DNA from 3 places in the Peribacillus sp. S4 genome. Region 1 is predicted to be linked to each of the others. Evidence: riboswitches for the same ligand, from Rfam matches in the RefSeq annotation. Region 1 holds a riboswitch; each other region holds the start of a gene.
What was found. A riboswitch is a leader RNA that binds a small molecule or an ion and turns the genes downstream of it on or off. The one in region 1 is predicted to bind lysine.
Positions count from the first base shown of each region.

Region 2: another riboswitch for lysine. It lies ahead of dapA (4-hydroxy-tetrahydrodipicolinate synthase); the one in region 1 lies ahead of ACJ9PY_RS24950 (amino acid permease).
Region 3: another riboswitch for lysine. It lies ahead of ACJ9PY_RS18975 (aspartate kinase); the one in region 1 lies ahead of ACJ9PY_RS24950 (amino acid permease).

Region 1 is NZ_CP175708.1:5,180,997-5,187,695, forward strand. Features, by position in the region: gene ACJ9PY_RS24940 (metal ABC transporter solute-binding protein, Zn/Mn family) at 1-765, opposite strand, end outside; gene ACJ9PY_RS24945 (LacI family DNA-binding transcriptional regulator) at 1,395-2,357, shown strand; lysine riboswitch at 2,615-2,800, shown strand; gene ACJ9PY_RS24950 (amino acid permease) at 2,897-4,348, shown strand; gene ACJ9PY_RS24955 (glycoside hydrolase family 13 protein) at 4,398-6,077, opposite strand; gene ACJ9PY_RS24960 (Ger(x)C family spore germination protein) at 6,162-6,699, opposite strand, start outside.
Region 2 is NZ_CP175708.1:4,740,795-4,747,493, forward strand. Features, by position in the region: gene ACJ9PY_RS22625 (hypothetical protein) at 1-287, shown strand, start outside; gene ACJ9PY_RS22630 (DinB family protein) at 611-1,144, opposite strand; gene ACJ9PY_RS22635 (phosphotransferase) at 1,412-2,203, opposite strand; gene ACJ9PY_RS22640 (hypothetical protein) at 2,403-2,786, shown strand; gene ACJ9PY_RS22645 (hypothetical protein) at 3,329-3,685, opposite strand; lysine riboswitch at 4,055-4,233, shown strand; gene dapA (4-hydroxy-tetrahydrodipicolinate synthase) at 4,367-5,263, shown strand; gene ACJ9PY_RS22655 (D-2-hydroxyacid dehydrogenase) at 5,392-6,354, shown strand; gene ACJ9PY_RS22660 (carbon-nitrogen hydrolase family protein) at 6,659-6,699, opposite strand, start outside.
Region 3 is NZ_CP175708.1:3,998,807-4,005,505, reverse strand. Features, by position in the region: gene ACJ9PY_RS18995 (electron transfer flavoprotein subunit beta/FixA family protein) at 1-159, shown strand, start outside; gene ACJ9PY_RS18990 (electron transfer flavoprotein subunit alpha/FixB family protein) at 229-1,206, shown strand; gene trxA (thioredoxin) at 1,414-1,728, shown strand; gene uvrC (excinuclease ABC subunit UvrC) at 1,831-3,603, shown strand; lysine riboswitch at 3,665-3,841, shown strand; gene ACJ9PY_RS18975 (aspartate kinase) at 3,931-5,163, shown strand; gene ACJ9PY_RS18970 (YslB family protein) at 5,227-5,697, opposite strand; gene ACJ9PY_RS18965 (succinate dehydrogenase cytochrome b558 subunit) at 6,081-6,689, shown strand.

The sequences.
Region 1 (6,699 bases):
GGCCTTCCTCGGTACGCTTGACTCAATGAAAATCGCTTTTATTTTGTTCTCCACAAGATAGTTCCGCATATCCGTCACATCTTTCGATCCATATTCCGATAATGTATTGATCCCTTGGAGCCCTCTTACGTCCAGGCCATATGACTGCCCGTAGTACCCAAAAGCATCATGTGCCGTAACGAGCACCCGTTGGTCTTCTGGCACTTTATTGATTTCCTCATGGACATATTTATCAAGTTCCTCCAATTGCAGAACGTACTCCTCATAATTTTCACGATACTCCGCTTCATGGTCCGGGTCCTTGGCAATCAATTCTTTCTTAACTGCCTCCGCCGCAACGATCCAAAGCTTTACATCAAACCATACGTGGGGATCATGCTCCTTTGCACCCACTTTGCGAAGTTGGTTCTCCTTGAAGTCTTCCGTTACGGCAATCGTCGGTTTATCCTTGCTCATCATTTCAAATATATCCGTCATTTTCCCCTCAAGATGCAATCCGTTATAAAAAATCATATCAGCCGAATCCAATGTCTTCACATCACCCTGCGTCGCTTTATATAGATGGGGGTCGACTCCCGGTCCCATTAAACTTGTGACCTCGACATGTTTACCGCCGATATTCTCAACCAAATCCCCAATCATTCCCGTTGTTGTAACGACATCCAGCTTGCCATTGCCATTATCGCTTTCGGCCGTATCATTGCCGCACCCCGTTAAAACCAGCAATGCAGCAATCACGCCTCCAATAGATTTAAGAAAACCCATCCATATTCCCTCCCTTTTTCATCTTTCTAAAATAGTTTGCCATGTGCAAAATTAAGTGTAAATTTTTTTCATTGTCGCAAACGCTAAAAAGTTTCCTCTACACAACTTATTTTATACTATACACAAATATACAAAAAAAGTGCAACTATTTTTAAACATTTCAAAAAGGCGAATGACTTTTACACACAGCAAAAACTGTCAGGAGGCTCCACTAGGCAGCTTCTGACAGTCAGTCATTCCGTATGATGAAATTATATTTATATTGTGGAGTTTTACTGGTGAACATAACTAGGGGGAGCTATTTCTGAACGACGTGAAATTCACGAGTAAACGCGGTTTCCACGCATAAAGCCGCGGACTTCTTGACGGGCATTGCCACTCATTTCTCCTGTTTCAAGGAAATGGCCAAGTACGCAAATCCCAATTCGATTCCGCAAAGCAAAAACAGGGTGATTAAAGTTTGGAACATCATGTTTTCCTCCTCCTCTAAGACTTAGACCAATCTTAAAGGATGAAACCAATACCATAACAAGACCCTATTTGCAGAAATCTTCAGCAGTCCCCACTGTTCCCTTGCCCTGAAATGGGTTTCATACTGTACAATATAAAAAAAGAAAAACGGTGATACCATGACAAATATTAAAGAAATAGCTCAATGTGCTGGTGTATCTGTCTCAACAGTGTCTCGTGTATTGAATGATCATCCTTATGTAAGCCCCGATAAAAGAAAGAGCGTCCTAGAAGCGATCAATCGTTTGAATTATACGAGAAACATCAATGCCATCCATCTTTCAAAAGGGAAAACCAACCTTATCGGCGTCATCATCCCCTTCAACAATCACCCATATTACGGGGCAATCGTTAACGGAATCACAAAACAGGCAAATGCAATTGGCTGTCATATCGTCATCTTTCAAACAAATTATGACAGGGAGAAAGAGATCCAGGCTTTTAATATGCTGCAAATGAAGCAGCTCGATGGCATTATCGTTTGTTCAAGGATTTCGGAAATGAAAATCCTCTTGGATTATCAAAAATACGGACCGATTATTTTATGTGAAGATACCGCCCAGGCTGAATTCTCATCCATCAGCATTGATCATTATGCAGCTTTCTCCTGTGCCCTTGAGTACGTGATTGCTAAAGGATATAAGAAAATCGGATACAGCCTCGGCCGTAAAAAGAGCAGAAACAGTTCCCATCGTACAAAGGCCTTTAACGATATCATGAGTAAACATCAACTGATAAACAATAAAGAATGGCTGTTTGAAGGCAGTTATCACATTAAGGACGGTGAACAATTGTTTCAGGAATGGAATTCGATGATGGATAAACCTGAAGCCATCATCATCACGAATGATGACACGGCGGCGGGCTTCATTCTTACCGCTAAGAAATTGGGTATAAGGGTACCGGAAGATGTGGCCATTCTCGGCTTCAATAATGATAGCCTTGGCGAAATGCTCGATATCACGACCATTTCCTTACCGCTGGAATGGATCGGGAAAATGGCAGTAGATCTCTTTGAGAATCCTGAAGAGGTCAAACATGTAAAACTGGACTATGCCCTAATAAAAAGGAAAACCGTTTAGTTATCAGGATGTGCTATATTTTAGTACATCGTCACTTGATTCCTCCTTACTGCCATCATTCATTAACTAGGAAAAAATAACCACATAAAATAATCATTGCGATATCCCAGAAGTTATTTTATAATTTTGATATAGTAAAGTTTACTCAATTACTAGCAATCTATTAGCGATTGCATGAATTTCATGAGTACAGTCGTACGACGTCACCTACAAGCTGACGCCAACGATTTTAGAAAATTGAATACTTCCTCATTTACCGATGAGTTAGAGGCTGCAGCTTATAAAAGTAAAACGGACGAGATTCTGGAAAATTAAAGACTCCGTTTGAAAGGATAAGTTGCCGAAGTTAGGGTATATTCCATGTATATTCTCGCTGGCGGTGTTACCGAATAGGAACACCACTGTCACGTTTTTTCAAAAAAGCGTGGGGAGCTATCTTCGGAAGGATAAACGGGTTTATTATAAACAGCCGTCGATCTTTTTCGACTGCTGTTTTTTTATTTTTCGTTCCCTTCCAATAAAAAGGAGTGTAACATCAATTGTCAAATTCACAATCACCAACAAGCCCTACTGAACTGAAAAGGAGCCTGAAAGCGCGTCATTTAATGATGATTTCATTAGGTGGAACGATTGGAACAGGTTTATTTTTAGCAAGTGGCGGGGCCATTCATTCAGCCGGTCCCGGCGGTGCCTTGGTGGCATACGCGGTCATCGGCATCATGGTTTATTACTTAATGACAAGTCTTGCAGAAATGGCAGCGTTCATGCCAGTGGCCGGTTCGTTCCGTGTCTATGCATCCAAATTCGTCGATCCGTCCTTCGGTTTTGCGATTGGTTGGAACTACTGGTATAACTGGGCAATCACCATTGCCGCCGAATTGGCAGCCGTTGTCTTAATTATGAAGTTCTGGTTCCCTGATAGCCCTTCATTTATCTGGAGTGCCATTGCGTTAATCACTATGTTTCTTATCAATTACATGTCCGTTAAAGGTTTCGGGGAAACAGAATTCTGGTTTGCCATGATCAAGGTCGTGACAGTCGTCATTTTCTTGATTACGGGTGTTCTGATCATTCTCGGAATCATGGGTGGGAATGACCCAATCGGTTTTTCCAATTTCACAATGGGCGAAGGTCCCTTTAACGGAGGGTTCTTCACGATTCTAGGCGTATTCATGGCTGCCGGCTTTTCATTCCAAGGTACGGAATTGCTTGGAGTGACTGCTGGTGAAAGTGAAGATCCAGAAAAAAATATCCCTAAAGCAATCAGATCCGTTTTCTGGCGCATCCTCTTGTTCTATATCCTTGCAATTTTCGTTATTGGAATGATCATTCCTTTTACGGATTCACGTTTATTGAGTCAAGATGTTGCCGTAAGTCCATTCACGCTTGTATTTAAACGGGCCGGCCTTGCATTTGCTGCATCCATCATGAACGCGATCATTTTATCATCCGTACTCTCTGCCGGTAACTCTGGCATGTACGCTTCAACCCGTATGCTATGGGACTTGGCACGTGATGGGAAAGCACCGAAATTCCTAGGCAAGTTGGATAAAAGAGGAGTGCCCGTGAATGCACTTATCGTGACTTCCTTAGTTGGCTGTGTTGCATTCTTAGCTTCATTTTTCGGGGACGGCGTCGTTTATATCTGGTTATTGAATGCTTCAGGCATGGCAGGATTCGTCACCTGGGTAGGGATTGCAATTGCCCATTATCGATTCCGCAAAGCTTATGCAGCTCAAGGCCTTGATATGAATGCTTTACCATTCCGGGCAAAAGGCTTCCCATTCGGACCTATATTCGCGCTTGTCCTTTGTATTATCATTATCATCGGACAAGGCTATCAGGCTTTCAGCAGCGATGGGATCGACTGGAATTCAATGTTCGTTTCCTACATTGGCTTGATTCTATTTTTCGTCCTATGGTTCGGCTATAAAATTAAGCATAAAACGAAAATCATTCCGCTAGAGGAATGTGACCTTAAATCAAAATAATACGCAAAGGACCTGTTCTTCCCTAACCGGAGAAGGACAGGTCCTTTTTTCATTTCAAATGATAAACACGGCATTCATATGGTTGCAGGGGTTTGCTGGAGATTCCTTCTTCCTCCTGACCATAATTGCCGATCAGCTTTATGGCAGAATATGCATGCAGCTCTTCAGGCAAAGTATAAGCGGCCTGCTCTTCTTTAAAGTTGCATAGCACCAATAACTTCTCTTCCTCAAACGATCTCGTGTAGGCAAATATTCGTTCATCATCCGGCAACAGCAGTTCAAAACGGCCATAAACGACGATATCATGTTCCTTGCGCAGTTGGATAAGCTTTTTATAAAAATGAAAAATGGAATTCGGATCATTATAAGCCTTTTCTGCATTAATCTCGGGAAAATTGGGATTAACCTTAATCCAAGGGGTCCCGTTCGTGAATCCTGCGTTCCGGGAGTCATTCCACTGAATCGGTGTCCTCGCATTATCCCGGCTGCGGGCGTGGATGGCTGACATCATCCGCTCTTTTGACCAGCCATGTGAATGGACGAGTTCGTCATATGAATTCAATGTTTCGATATCCCTGTATTCATCGATGCTTTCAAATGCAACATTGGTCATGCCCAGCTCTTCCCCTTGATATATATAAGGTGTACCTTGCAGCATATGAAGACAAGCGGCAAGCATCTTTGCGCTTTCAATACGATACTTTCCATCATTACCAAACCTCGAGACAACCCGGGGCTGATCATGGTTGTTCCAGTATAAACTGTTCCAGCCATCCCTCTCCAAACCAGTCTGCCACTTAGAGAGAATTCGCTTTAAATCGGTTAGCTTCCATTTATCGTTACTCCATTTCCCTTCTGGTCCCTTCCCCAAATCCATATGTTCGAATTGAAAGACCATATGTAGCTCACCACGATCTTTACCTGTGAACAACTGCGCTTCCTCCGGCGTGACGCCTGGCATCTCCCCAACCGTAATCACGTCATGTCCAGAAAGGGCCCGTTGATTGATTTCCTGCAAAAACTCATGTATGCGCGGGCCATTCAGGAAAAAGGGGCTTCCATCACCATACTGCTTTTCATGCTGAATGGCTCCATCTGAATAGCTTTGATCTTTTGAAAGGAAGTTGATGACATCCATCCGGAAGCCATCGACACCCTTATCCAGCCACCAAGTCATGATGCTGTAGATTTCTTCACGGAGCTTAGGATTCTCCCAGTTTAAATCCGGTTGTTTCCTGCTGAATAAATGTAAATAATATTCATCGGTTCTTTCATCATATTCCCATGCTGAACCTTTAAAAATCGACTCCCAATTATTTGGCTCTTTTCCATTCCTGCCAGGTTTCCAAATATAATAATCACGTTTCGGATTATCTTTTGAGGATCGGGATTCCTCGAACCATGGATGTTCATCTGAAGAATGATTGACAACGAGGTCCATCATGATCTTCATTCCACGTTCATGAACGGCCTTCAACAACCTATCGAAATCAGCCATGGTCCCGAATTCAGTCATGATTGCTTTATAATCACTGATATCGTACCCATTGTCATCATTGGGAGATTGATAAACTGGGGATAGCCATATCACGTTCACACCCAGCTCTTGTAAATAATCGAGCTTCATCAAAATCCCGTTTATATCACCAATACCATCGCCATCACTATCCATAAAACTCCTTGGATACACTTGATACACAACTGCCTCTTTCCACCATGCTTTGTCCATGCTTTTCCCCCTTTTTAGCCGCATTGACACAATCCTTACACCAATACCCTATTATAAAGGGGGGAACTCCAGAATATTCTACTTTTATTCAGCTATTCCCGTTTGAATCATTTCAATATCCAGATCGACCTCGATTGGAATATCGGGATATGTCTCCTCCCAATGCTTTTGATCAAAATTTCTTGTTTTACTTTTAGCATGATCACCAAGTGCAAGCGGATCTATATGGTTCTCCTGAAACATGGTTACCATCTCATTTAACTTTTTACCAATGACCCGCTCGGCCCTGGCCTCTATTTTATTCAGGTCAACCTCTTTGCCCAAGTCATAGCCTTGGACCTCTAGCAGACTCGCTTTCATTTTCACTTCAATCCTGACCTTAGGGTCTTGATTGGCATTCGAAATATGATAATGGACACGTGACTCCACGTTATTGATATCGGTAAAGTCATTTTCCTTCCATTGAATTTCATAACTCCCCAGCTTAAAATTTTCACTAAGGACCTTATATAAGAAGCCTTCTTCATAAGGTATATATTTACCAATATAACGATCCTTTTTAAACAAGGCGATTCCCCTTACCCGTATTTGATCTCCTGTAGTTTCCAATAAGGGCAAGACC
Region 2 (6,699 bases), 440 kb from region 1:
ATGGAGATTTACCTGCTATTCTTATTTACCCTCCACAATATCAAGCGCTTGTCATGGTAAAAGATAACCCAAATCAGAATGTAAAAGTTGATTATTTTAATAACCAATTGGTGAGTAGTGATGGACAATTACAATTAAAATTATCTCCCTATACCCAAATATTATTAACAAATGGGCAACTCTTTTCAAGATATCCAGCGAACCGAGATTTAATTGTTTTCTATGGACCTGCCACAAGAAGTATCCCTGCTCAAACCACACCCTATCGTATAATCGTTTTATGTTGAGCGCATTATTATTTTCAACCAGCAATAAAAATAGGTATTTAAAACTCGTTCAGTTTTTGGCGAGTTTTTTATTATATTTTGTTCTTTCCATAACCCAATAAAATTAATATTCCTTTTTCAACTAAACTGCCCCTTTAGTTCCATAAGAAACTCCTATGGCGGCGCTCTAAAGACAGCTCCGATCATCAACTAACGAACTAGGTAACTGACTTAAAAGGTTACCTTTAGGGCAACCCTTTTTTATTAAATCTTCCTTACTTATGGGGGCCACAACTATTTATGAATGGTAAAAACCCCTTTGGCTGCCAAAGGGGTTATCGTCTCTACTTACTTACTTTTAAAAGAAACTGATCGATACGTTCTTTTTGCCGGAAGTGGTGACGGAAGTGCATTTCGATTAGCTGAAAATATTCCTTTGCATTTAAATATCCCATTCTCCGGTGCTGAACTTTCTGGCTGGCCGGAATGTCAGAGAGCCTTCTCTCGATCTCTTGCATTTTCTCAACGATTTGAAGCAGTCCTTCCTTTACTTCTTCTTTTCCTGCAGGATTTGGCGGTGTGAAATCCGGTGTATCCGGACCTTTTAACCTGATTGGAGGAAACGTCCCTTCATTGAAAATCGATTCGCCTATTTCTGTTTTTTCACCGCCATCGGAAGTAGTGCCATTAACACATTGCTCAATGGCTTTCAAATGGAGACTAAGGGTACTCTTTATTAAATGATTGTACATTTGTCCTAATGACCATTCATCCTCAGAAGGCTTCCTCGTAAACTCATCCAGCGAATATTTACTTAACTCTTCAATATAGTATGCAGCCACCTGTTCGAATCGCTTCAATACCTCTTTTGAATCCAATAGATCTCCCACTTTCTTTATAACTTTTCTTTCTTCTTAATGTTATTAACTTCGACTCACTTACAAATAATCCCTTCTCTCCTATTCAAGAAAGTAGTGATTTCTGTTTATCAGGTTTATAAACGATTGGACTTTATTTAGGTACTCTTCTTAAAACATATGAAGTTCACCTGACAAAATTGTAAGTATACCCATCAAAAATAAAACCCCTTGGCGGCCAGGGGTTTTATTCGTCTATGCTGTAGGTTTGAAACCAATAACCCACCCTTACATCCAATCCTTTCCATGTTCCCGAATGAAGTTAATATCACTTTGATAATGTTCAAGATGCCCTTCCTTTATCATCTTTTGAAAAGCAATCTCCCCTTCACTAGCTTTTCTTGTAATTGTTTTACATAACCCTTCTAACCGCAGCAATACCATTTCCAAATAGTCTGCTTCTATTCCCTCACCGTAAGATTCAAGAAACAATCTGATTCTTTGTTTTATACGGGTACCATGCTGTAATGAATGGTAATAAACTTTCTCACCTGCTTCAGAAAGATGAAATCTGCTTAAAGGAACGCAAGTATAAAGTGTGTAAGCTATGTCCCAAAGTCTTGGACCGGGTCCAGCAACATCAAAATCAATAATACCCATTGGTTTTTTACGGTTAAAAATAATGTTGTACATCGCAAAATCATTATGGCATAGCACCTCAGGTTGTTGGGGGGTGTTATCTATCGGTTGCCAGCTGTCATCAAATGAAAAATCACTAACAGAATCATGATAAAGACGGAGCATTTTCGCTATTTCCATTAAGACATCATCTGACCACATGTATTCCTTTAAAGGATAATTACCAGCTTCTCCTTCAATAAATGATAATATTTCTCTTCTTTTTTCATCTATACCTAAAAACTTTGGTGCATAACTGAAACCTTTATTCTCCAAGTGCTTTAATAGCTTATGAATCTTGGGACTATCAGGCTTTAATTCCCGTCGCACAGTATCTCCTGAACGATAAACTTCAGAAACATTCCCTCCTGTTAGCATTTCTTCATTATCAAGGTTTGACATCCATGTATCCCTCCCTAATATGACTTTCTATAACACGTAAAACAATTCCTGTTTGTAACTGCATTATAGACAGTTACGATTCACGAAACATTACGTAGAAATATTCATGGGCGAATACGATAAAGGCAGGGATTCTAGTAAATTTGTACAAGCATGTTTTGTTTCATCTCATATATATAGTAGAAAAGGAGTGATATTTATGAATTTAAGTAATGATTTTTTATGCCGTCATAATCCATTCTGCGGTCATAGTTCATCCAGCCATGATAAGTCATCCTGCTGTGATAAAGCAAAGGACAAAGGGCATAAACAAAAAAGATTTTCGCCAATCGGACAAGCATGTCAGACCCGACAACAAATAAGTGAGTTTTTAAGGACTTCCATCATAGGTTCAATCATTGGATTCACTACAACCGCTGAACCATTTACACCTATATTTGTAGAGTTACGCAGTTTTGATGCTGTTACCGGGCAAGTTATAGTTACTGACAGAGCAATGGGTAATTTCACTATTAGCCTTTCATCTATTTGTTCCGTTAAAACGATTTGTCCCGCTACAACGCAACCGATGTTTAATGCTTAAGGCTTTATAGAGGATTGGGAAAAAATTAAAAACTCCCCTAAGGGAGATGGGGGTCAGGAAGTTCTGAATGACTCCTTCATATTCTTCTCTATTCCAAGCAGGGTATAAATTGTCTCAGAAGACAAACTCGATGAAAATCGAGTTTGTCTATTTTTATGGCTTGTACAATTTGGACGTTGATGGGAACGTAGGGCACTCGCTTTCCGCGGGCGGTCGGCCCTCGGCTTTCGCCTGCGGGGTCTCTCCTAGACTCGCTTTTCTAAGCAGGAGTCTCGTACACCCGCTCCAATCAACTTTGTCTTACCTTTTAGATAGAACACTTTTGCCTGGAGTCATTTTTGTTTTAAAATAGAAGTATTAAAACTTGAGGTGATGAGGATGCTTTCTAAACTTGATTCTATTTCAGCGAGATCAACTTGAAATGATTACTTTAGATAAACTGGTGCCACCGAACCATTTGGTTCGTAAAATGGAGGCTGCCATTGACTTCACTTTTAATGCTCTAATTGCGTCTTACTTCTTTAGCAAAATCTAGTGGTGGTTCAAGGGATTTTTAGATTAATTAGATACATAGACTGCAGATGGAAATTTGCTATATAACCCATTAACAGCTGACTTTGTAGTTCAGCAGGATTTTTTGTAAAAACAAGCCCCTCTATCGGCAAGTTGTGTACAAGCTCCTCCAGAGTTGAAGAATTTGTATGTAAAAAAGGAAGGAGGTCTCTATGCATTATATCTTTATCAATTAATGTATCGAAAAAAGATACACAGTATATTTCATTTTCAAAATTGAGTGTAAAGCTTGTAAAGTCCTTGGACTTTTGCAGATGTTCGAGTACATCAGTGAAGTCTGTAGATTTATGATTTTCTTGCTTTTTAAAGAATGAATATCTTTTCAACAGACTCCACTCCTTTGATTGTAAGATATGGATATTATTAACGAATGGTAGGATTTTATACGCACGAATACTTAGTTGAAATTACTGATTAAAATTAGCGGCCAACTGTAATTTTCAATAAATTTATTAGTGAGTTTTAATCGGATAAATGAAAAAGAATCATTAAAGGGAGTTGTATTGTCTACTACTCCCTCGTCCATTGAATATTTATTCAGCCTATAACGAATAAAGATGAATCCACCCCAATACTCTAGCCATTCCCATAGATTTCTAGCATTCTTAAAAAACTTCATAATTAGGCTTGCAACAGAATGGATTCCCTGTTATATTACAATCAATTAAATATTTTCTTACTTCAAATTTTTTTGAAGTGAGGATAGAGGAGCAAAGACCATTAGTACACATTTTGAGGAGAATGAGATCCTATGACTATTGTGGAAAGGGGAATTTGCCGAAGCGGAAAGAATCTCATGTTCTTGAAGCTGGTTCTGCTATTGAATAAATACAGGACTGTCATATAGGAAACTATATGGAGGGCTATCTTATGCGCGGAAACATTTTTTGGTAAATATTGTTTCTACTGCAGCAGCGAATCCTCGTTGTTGCTTTTTTGCGTTTACTCCTGAATGGCCCTAACCACCTCTGAATATTTTTAAAAACTATACAAAAGGGTGTGAAGTTATGAATTTTGGCCAAGTTTTAACCGCAATGGTTACCCCGTTCAATCATAATGAAGAGGTTGATTTTAATGCTACGAGAACTTTAGTAAACCATTTGATTGCTAATGGTTCTGATGGATTAGTAATAGCTGGTACAACTGGAGAGTCCCCTACCTTAACTCAAGAAGAGAAAATAGATTTATTCAAATTTGTTGTTGATGTTGTTGATGGAAGAGTTCCAGTCATAGCTGGAACCGGCTCAAATAACACGAGAGCTTCCATCAGCTTAACAAAGCAAGCAGAGGCAGCAGGAGTCGACGGAATCATGCTCGTCACCCCCTACTATAACAAGCCTTCTCAAGAAGGACTATTTCAGCACTTTAGCGCTATTGCCCATTCCACTTCATTACCGGTAATGCTTTATAATATTCCAGGACGAAGTGTTGTAAACATGTCAGTGGAGACGATTGTCAGCCTCTCAAAAATCAACAATATCGTGGCAGTAAAAGAAGCAAGTGGTGACTTGGATGCCATGGCACAAATCATAAGCAAAACAACTAGTGATTTTACTTTGTACAGCGGCGATGATGGGTTGACATTACCGGTTTTAGCCATCGGTGGAACAGGCGTTGTTTCGGTTTCTTCACACATAATTGGTAATGAAATGCAAGAAATGATCAATAGCTTTAAAAATGGTGATGTCCTTGGCGCTGCCGTTGCACATCGTACACTACTTCCAATCATGAAAGCATTATTTGCTGCACCAAGCCCGGGACCAGTAAAATCAGCATTAAATATGCGGGGGGTACATGTTGGAGGTGTCCGCTTACCATTGATCCCTTTAAACGATGAAGAAGAAAGAGCACTGCAAATAGTTCTACAGCCTAGTAACGCAGAAGCCATTTTATTAAATAAATAAAACGAATGATTCTGGAGAAATTTTAAAAAGCAGTGCATACTCGAAAGAAATGCACTGTTTTTTTATCCATGTACGACTCAGGAGAAAGAATTTATACTATATATAAAGAATCAATAAGGAGAGAGCCAATGGCGGGTACACACAAACCAAACATTCTTGTATTTAGTCCCATTCAGTCAGAGGTCGATGCTTATGCTGATCATATCCGAAATCGTGGGTTTATATCGGTAAAGACAGCGAAAACTTTGGAGGAAGCAGAAAAATATTTACCCGGCACTGAAGTTATTTTGGGATGGAATTTCCCGACGCAATTACTATGTAAACCAGTTGCCTCATCTGTTCGCTGGTTTCAATCAATGGGAGCCGGGGTCAATGATTTGATTGCAGACAAATCGATACCTCAAAACATTACAATAACTCGAATTATTGACCAATTTGGTGCTTACATCTCTGAATATGTATTTTCGTTTCTCTTGGACATAGTGAAAGATGGTCCTCGGATGAGACAATCGCAATTGGAGCGGAGATGGGATCCTTTCATTTCTGAAACTCTAAAGGGGAAAACAATCGGGGTGGCTGGACTTGGATCGATTGGCGCTGAACTTGTACGTAAAGCCCGGGCATTTGATATGAATGTGCATGGGTTAAGCTTTAGTGGAAAACAAGCAACACTCGTGGATCTCCACTTTACTCCAGATCAATGGGGTGAATTTGTAAAAGATCTGGATTATTTGGTCCTGACCCTTCCTTTAACGGATTCCACTTATCATATCATTAACCAGGACCTTCTTTTAGCTATGAAGTCCAACGCTTACCTTATCAACGTCGGCCGCGGAGCACTGATAGATGAAGGGGATTTACTATCTGTCATGCGGGAAGGACATCTTCAGGGAGCGGTCCTCGATGTTTTTGAGACAGAACCGCTGCCAAAAGAACATGCCTTCTGGTCCATGCCGAATGTGTTTGTCACTTCCCACCTGTCAGGACCAAGTACGATTAACGAAGTGAGCAGCTTTTTCATAGAAAATTTAAGTCGATTTTCAAGTGAACAACCATTAAGTGGAATGGTAGATCGGAACCGAGGGTATTAAACCCGATTAGAATTGTTGTTATTTGCTTGCAATTATTTATTGAAAAGGCCGCATTCTTCAACGGAGGAATTCGGCCTGCAAACTAAAAGTGAATAATTTGATTTTTTTCAAGGATTATTGAAAGTGGATTTTCATTTGTTTAGTTTTATCTCCCTCTTACAAATCAAAAACCCTCACAAGAGATAGGCTTTTTTCGATGGAGTTACCGTGTGGCGATGTACCACCATCCATTTGTTATCTCCTCATGTATCGTTCCATAAGAAACTGGCTCACCCTTTATCAACAAGAGTTGGTGCAGTTCTCATTATATGTACTCGATGTCGAAATGAGTCGATAGTAAATCCA
Region 3 (6,699 bases), 1.2 Mb from region 1:
GACCTGGATTTGGAAGAGGACGATGTTGAGGCCAAAACAAAAACGATTGAAATTTACCTTCCTGCTAAAAAAGAAGCTGGAAAAGTTTTGGACGGGGAAATCAGTGCTCAAGTTACCGAGCTTGTTCAATTATTACGCAGTGAAGCAAAAGTGATTTAATCGATACGGTACATCTCCAAACAACAACACACGACAAAAAGAAAAATAGAGCACAGGAGGTTTTTATAAATGGCTAGAAAGTTTCTTGTATTGGGCGAAGTTCGTGATGGTTCACTAAGAAATGTATCATTTGAAGCTATCGGTGCGGCTAAGCTTGCAGCGGATGGCGGGGAAATTGTTGGTGTTTTAGTTGGTGACAGTGTTCAGAATTTCGGTAATGAAATGATCCAGTATGGTGCAGACCGGGTTATTGCAGTCGAAAATGATCAATTGAAACAATATACTTCAGATGGATATGCGCAAAGCTTGCTTGCCGTCATCGAGCAGGAAAAGCCGGAAGGAATTTTCTTTGGGCATACAGCCTTAGGAAAAGACCTTGCACCTAAATTGGCTGGAAAACTTGAATCAGGATTGATTTCCGACGTTACATCCATTGAAGAAGAAGGCGGAAATATAGTTTTCACCCGCCCGATATATTCTGGTAAAGCATTTGAAAAGAAAATTGTTACAGCTGGCGTGATTTTCGCGACAATCCGTCCGAACAATATCGAACCATTAGCGAAAGATGAGTCCCGCTCTGGTGATGTTTCTACATTAAGTGTGGATATTAAGGACTTACGGACAATCATTAAGGATGTTGTTAGAAAAGCCAGTGAAGGGGTGGACCTTTCAGAAGCGAAAGTAATCATCGCGGGTGGCCGTGGCGTGAAAAGTGAAGATGGTTTTGAACCATTAAAGGAACTGGCACAGGTTCTTGGCGGAGCGGTAGGAGCTTCCCGGGGAGCATGTGATGCAGACTATTGCGATTACTCATTACAAATCGGGCAAACGGGTAAAGTCGTAACACCTGACCTTTATATCGCCTGCGGAATTTCCGGTGCGATCCAGCATTTAGCGGGAATGTCCAACTCCAAGGTTATCGTTGCCATCAATAAAGACCCAGAAGCTAACATATTCAATGTGGCTGATTATGGAATTGTCGGAGATCTTTTCGAAGTCGTTCCATTACTTACGGAAGAATTCAAAAAACTTAAAGTTAACGCGTAATAGAAATAATACAGATGAGGGGCAAGACATTCGGCATAAGCCGATACATGTCTTGCCCCTTTGTTTGCGCTAATGGGGAGGGTTTGTTGCCTGCATAGTTACTTTTTTTTTGGACATCCTACCACTGAAGCAAAATATTAGCATCGATTTGAGCAACAGTGGTATACTGTTTTTAGTTATTTGAGTAAATTTGAGGAGGAAATATATATGGCTATTGTAAATGCAACTGACCAAACTTTCACAACAGATACTAGCGAAGGTGTCGTTCTTGTAGACTTTTGGGCTCCATGGTGTGGACCTTGTAAAATGATCGCTCCTGTTCTTCAAGAGCTTGATACTGAAATTGGCGATACAGCAAAAATCGTAAAAGTGGATGTAGATGAAAACCAAGAAACAGCTGGAAAATTCGGTGTGATGAGCATCCCGACATTAATCGTCCTTAAAGACGGTGAAGTGGTCGATAAGGTTGTTGGTTTCCAACCTAAAGAAGCACTTGCTGAACTTATTGCAAAACACGCGTAATAGTAAGATAGCGAAAAAAGCTTCAAGTCTGCGGACTTGAAGCTTTTTTCGCTATCTTGATATATAATGATTGTAAAAAAGGGAGAACAGGAGGCTGAATGCATGAATCAACAAATAAAGAATAAACTTGCCCTTCTTCCCGATCAACCTGGTTGTTATTTAATGAAAGATCGTCAGGGAACGATTATATATGTAGGCAAAGCGAAAGTGTTGAAGAATCGTGTCCGCTCTTATTTTACGGGATCTCACGACGGTAAAACATTTCGACTCGTGAACGAGATTGAGGATTTCGAATACATTGTCACCTCTTCCAATATCGAGGCTCTTATTTTAGAGTTGAACTTAATCAAAAAACATGACCCAAAATATAATGTCATGCTAAAGGATGATAAGACGTATCCTTTCATCAAGCTGACTGCGGAACGCCACCCGCGTCTAATCATTACGCGAAAAGTCAAAAAAGACAAAGGGAAATATTTCGGTCCTTATCCGAATGCATTTGCAGCTAACGAAACGAAAAAATTGCTCGACCGCATCTATCCCCTAAGAAAATGCAATACGTTACCGGATCGCGTTTGTCTCTACTATCACCTTGGTCAGTGCCTGGCCCCATGTGTATATGAAGTAGAGGAACAGGAATATAAAAAAATGGTCGATGATATCAACCGGTTCTTGAACGGCGGGCATACTGAAATAAAAAAAGAACTGACTGAAAAAATGCTGGAGGCATCGGAAGAACTCGATTTCGAGAGGGCCAAGGAGTTCCGTGACAAGATTGCCCACATCGATATTACGATGGAGAAGCAGAAAATGATGACGACCGATTTCATCGACAGGGATGTATTTGGCTTTGCCTATGATAAAGGCTGGATGTGCGTTCAGGTATTTTTTGTCCGGCAGGGTAAATTGATAGAAAGGGATGTTTCGCTTTTTCCGGTCTACGATGAACCCGAACAGGAACTTCTTACATTCCTCGGTCAGTTTTACGAGATTACGAACCATTTTAAACCAAAGGAAATCTTGCTGCCTGAATCTGTGGATGCCGAAATGGCCGAAGGGCTGCTTGGTGTCAAAACGATTCACCCGAAACGGGGAGCGAAAAAAGACATGCTTAAATTGGCGAATAAAAATGCCTCCATCGCCCTTCAGGAAAAATTCTCTTTGATTGAGAGGGATGAAGAAAGAACGATCAATGCGGTGGAAAACCTCGGGAAACAACTGGGTATCTACACCCCGCATCGAATTGAAGCTTTCGATAACTCCAATATCCAGGGAAGTGACCCCGTTTCCGCTTTAGTCGTGTTCATTGATGGGAAGCCGGAAAAAAGAGAGTACCGAAAATATAAGATCAAGACGGTCCAGGGACCTGATGATTATGAATCGATGCGTGAAGTGGTCAGAAGAAGGTATTCACGAGTATTGAAAGAAGGGCTGCCGCTTCCGGACTTGATCATCATTGATGGCGGAAAGGGACATGTCGAAGCGGTACGGGATATTCTGGAAAATGAATTAGGCTTGGATATTCCACTTTCAGGCCTCATTAAGGATGAAAAGCATAGGACCTCGCAATTGATGATCGGAAATCCGCTTGAACTTGTACCTCTTGATTCAAGGAGCCAGGAATTTTACCTATTGCAAAGAATTCAGGATGAAGTGCATCGGTTCGCGATTACGTTTCATCGCCAGCTACGCGGGAAAAATTCGGTTCACTCCCAGCTTGATGATATTCCAGGAGTCGGGGAAAAGCGAAGGAAGCAATTATTAAGGCATTTTGGATCATTGAAGAAAATCAAAGAGGCGACGGCCGAGGAAATCATGGAAGCTGGCATGCCAAAAGGGGTAGCCGAGGGAATCGTTAGAAAATTACAAGAATAATCTTGCTACCGATAAATCTCTATGCTATGATTAAAAGGAATTTTTAACTAGACAACTTAAAAGTGCTGATAGAGGTGCGGAATTCAAGAGTAAAAACCTGGAGAAGTATGAGCTTCCATGAAAGGTTTTGAAAGGGGACGCCGCCGAAGGAAGACAAGACTCATACCTTGTCCTCCTGGTCCGACATTTAATAAATGGCGGATTGTCAGGGTTTATACCCTGGAGAGCTATCTCACTGTGATTACAGTATTAAGATATGTGACCACAGCAATGAGATATTTCTCATTGCTTTTTTTATTGCCTAAAAAGTAGAGAGGGTGCATGAGGATGGCATTAATCGTTCAAAAATTCGGCGGAACATCCGTCGGTAGCGTAGAAAAAATCAAAAATGTTGCCAATCGGGTAATCGAGGAAGCGGAGAAAGGAAATGAGGTTGTCGTCGTTGTTTCAGCTATGGGGAAAACAACGGACCAATTGGTTTCCATGGCGCGTGATATTTCCGGATCCCCAAGCAAGAGGGAAATGGATATGCTATTGACGACTGGGGAACAGGTAACGATTTCCCTGTTAACGATGGCATTGATTGAAGAAGGACATGAAGCCATTTCGTATACCGGCTGGCAGGCTGGCATGCAAACGGAATCCGTTCATGGGAATGCCCGGATTTTAAACATCGATGCCACAAGGATCCAAGCCCAGCTTCAGGAGAAGAAAATAGTGGTCGTAGCCGGTTTCCAGGGTAACGATGCAAATGGGGAAATCACTACCTTAGGGCGAGGCGGTTCCGATACGACGGCAGTTGCCATCGCAGCAGCGCTTAATGCGGATAGATGCGATATTTATACAGATGTAACGGGTGTTTTCACAACGGACCCACGCTACATAAAAGGCGCGCGAAAACTCCAATCCATTTCTTACGATGAAATGCTGGAACTTGCCAACCTGGGGGCGGGCGTCCTTCACCCAAGGGCTGTCGAATATGCAAAAAATTATCAAATTCCGCTTGAAGTCCGTTCAAGCATGGAGAGAGAATCAGGTACGATCATAGAGGAGGAAGCAACTATGGAAGAAAACTTAATTGTACGCGGCATTGCTTTTGAAGACAGTATTACGAGGGTCACAATATATGGTTTGCCCCAATCACTTGGTGCATTATCCACGATCTTCACGACGCTTGCGAAAAACCGGATCAATGTGGACATCATCATTCAAAGCATGACTGCCGAGGATACGACGAATCTATCTTTTTCCACAAAAAGTGAAGATACGGAAGCGGCCTTGATCGTTCTGGAAAATAATAAAGAACAATTGGGATTCGACCGGGTCGAAACGGAGAGCGGATTGGCCAAAGTGTCCATCGTCGGTTCTGGTATGGTATCCAATCCGGGAGTGGCTGCCGAAATGTTTGAAGTGATGGCCAATACAGGCATCCAGGTGAAAATGGTCAGCACATCGGAAATTAAAGTTTCGACCGTCGTCAATGAAAAGGAAATGGTGAAGGCTGTTGAATCCCTTCATGAAGCATTTAAACTTGGTCAGCATGCAAATGTGCTAGCTTAAGTGTCAGGAGTCCAATAAAAAACAGACTTCCGGTAAAAAGGGTAAGTCTGTTTTCAGGGCTCATTAGATTGGATCTCTGGGATCCCATTGGATGGTGAATATCACTTTTTTTGCGCGGCGTTTGATTTCTTCCGTTGATTCGCTGAGGAATTTTTTTTGCAGTGAAAACTGCTCGGCAAGGAAACCGGCTTCAAGCTGGAAGTGACAATCAGGGTGTAAATCCAGGCGGCGGCTGATTATTTCACCCGTGAGGGATAATTCCATCTGGTGTTTCGTATACTTCAAGATTTCCAGATTGCCCCATCCAGCGCTTTGGAAAAATTCAATCACTTCCTGATCGCCCTTCAATGGGAATTTTCTTGCTAATTGTTTACCTGCCCAATAGAGGATTTGATTAGAGTCTTTTCCGAGAATATCGTTCAATAGAACTTCTCTGATTAATTCGTACCCGAAAGCTGGAACTTTGAATTCTTCAGTTTGAATTTCTTCCGTTTGAATCTCTTCTTCTATCGCAGCAGCAATATTTTTTTTCATAGTTTATCGCCTCTTTCTGTAAATCTATTATAAACGTATTTCTTTTGCAAATTATACTGTTTTTTATTTATTTAAATATCAATTGGAAAAAAATGAGAAATTATACCGAGATATTAATAGTTAAATTAGAAATTTATTCAAAATATCATCTTGACAAACAAAAAATACCCAAGATAATCCAATAAAATCTATTCTGAAAAAGAGATTTCTTGTATCCGTTTTCTTGACGCACATAGAAGTCAGGAGTAAAATGGACATGTCACATAATTGTAAAGGAAGTATAGAGGAGTTTTTTGACTCTATACTGTATTTTCACGCGGAGATAAAAGGTAGCCACCAGTTTATCTTTGCATGATTTTTCACAAATTAAGGGGGGGCACTTAGTGGCAAAAAATCGTGAGTTTGGGAATCGCAGGCTTCATTCACTTCTAGGAGTAATTCCAATTGGTCTATTCCTAATTTTTCATTTATCTGTAAACTTTATGGCAACAAAAGGAGAAGAGACTTTTAATGGGGCAGTTCATTTAATTGAGTTTACGCCCGTGAAGATTTTGGTAGAATGGGTCGTCATCTATCTACCGCTCATTTTCCATGCTGTGTACGGAATCTATATTGCCTTTACAGCAAAAAACAATTTAGGCAGATTTAGTTTCTTCCGTAACTGGATGTTCATGCTACAACGCCTAACTGGAATCATAACGTTGATTTTCCTTGTTTGGCATATATGGGCAACTAGAATCCAAGCAGCTATGGGTGCTGAAGTTAACTTTGACATGATGGCAGAGATTTTCTCTAGTCCATTCATGATTGTGTTCTATATTGTTGGTATTATCTCGGCAATCTTCCACTTTGCTAATGGATTATGGTCATTTGCTGTGAGCTGGGGTCTTACAGTTTCACCAAGATCGCAAAGAATCATGACTTACTTTACATTGATCGTTTTCGTTCTTCTTTCTTATATCGGAATCAGCGCAATTTTCGCATTCGTATAAGAAGATAGAG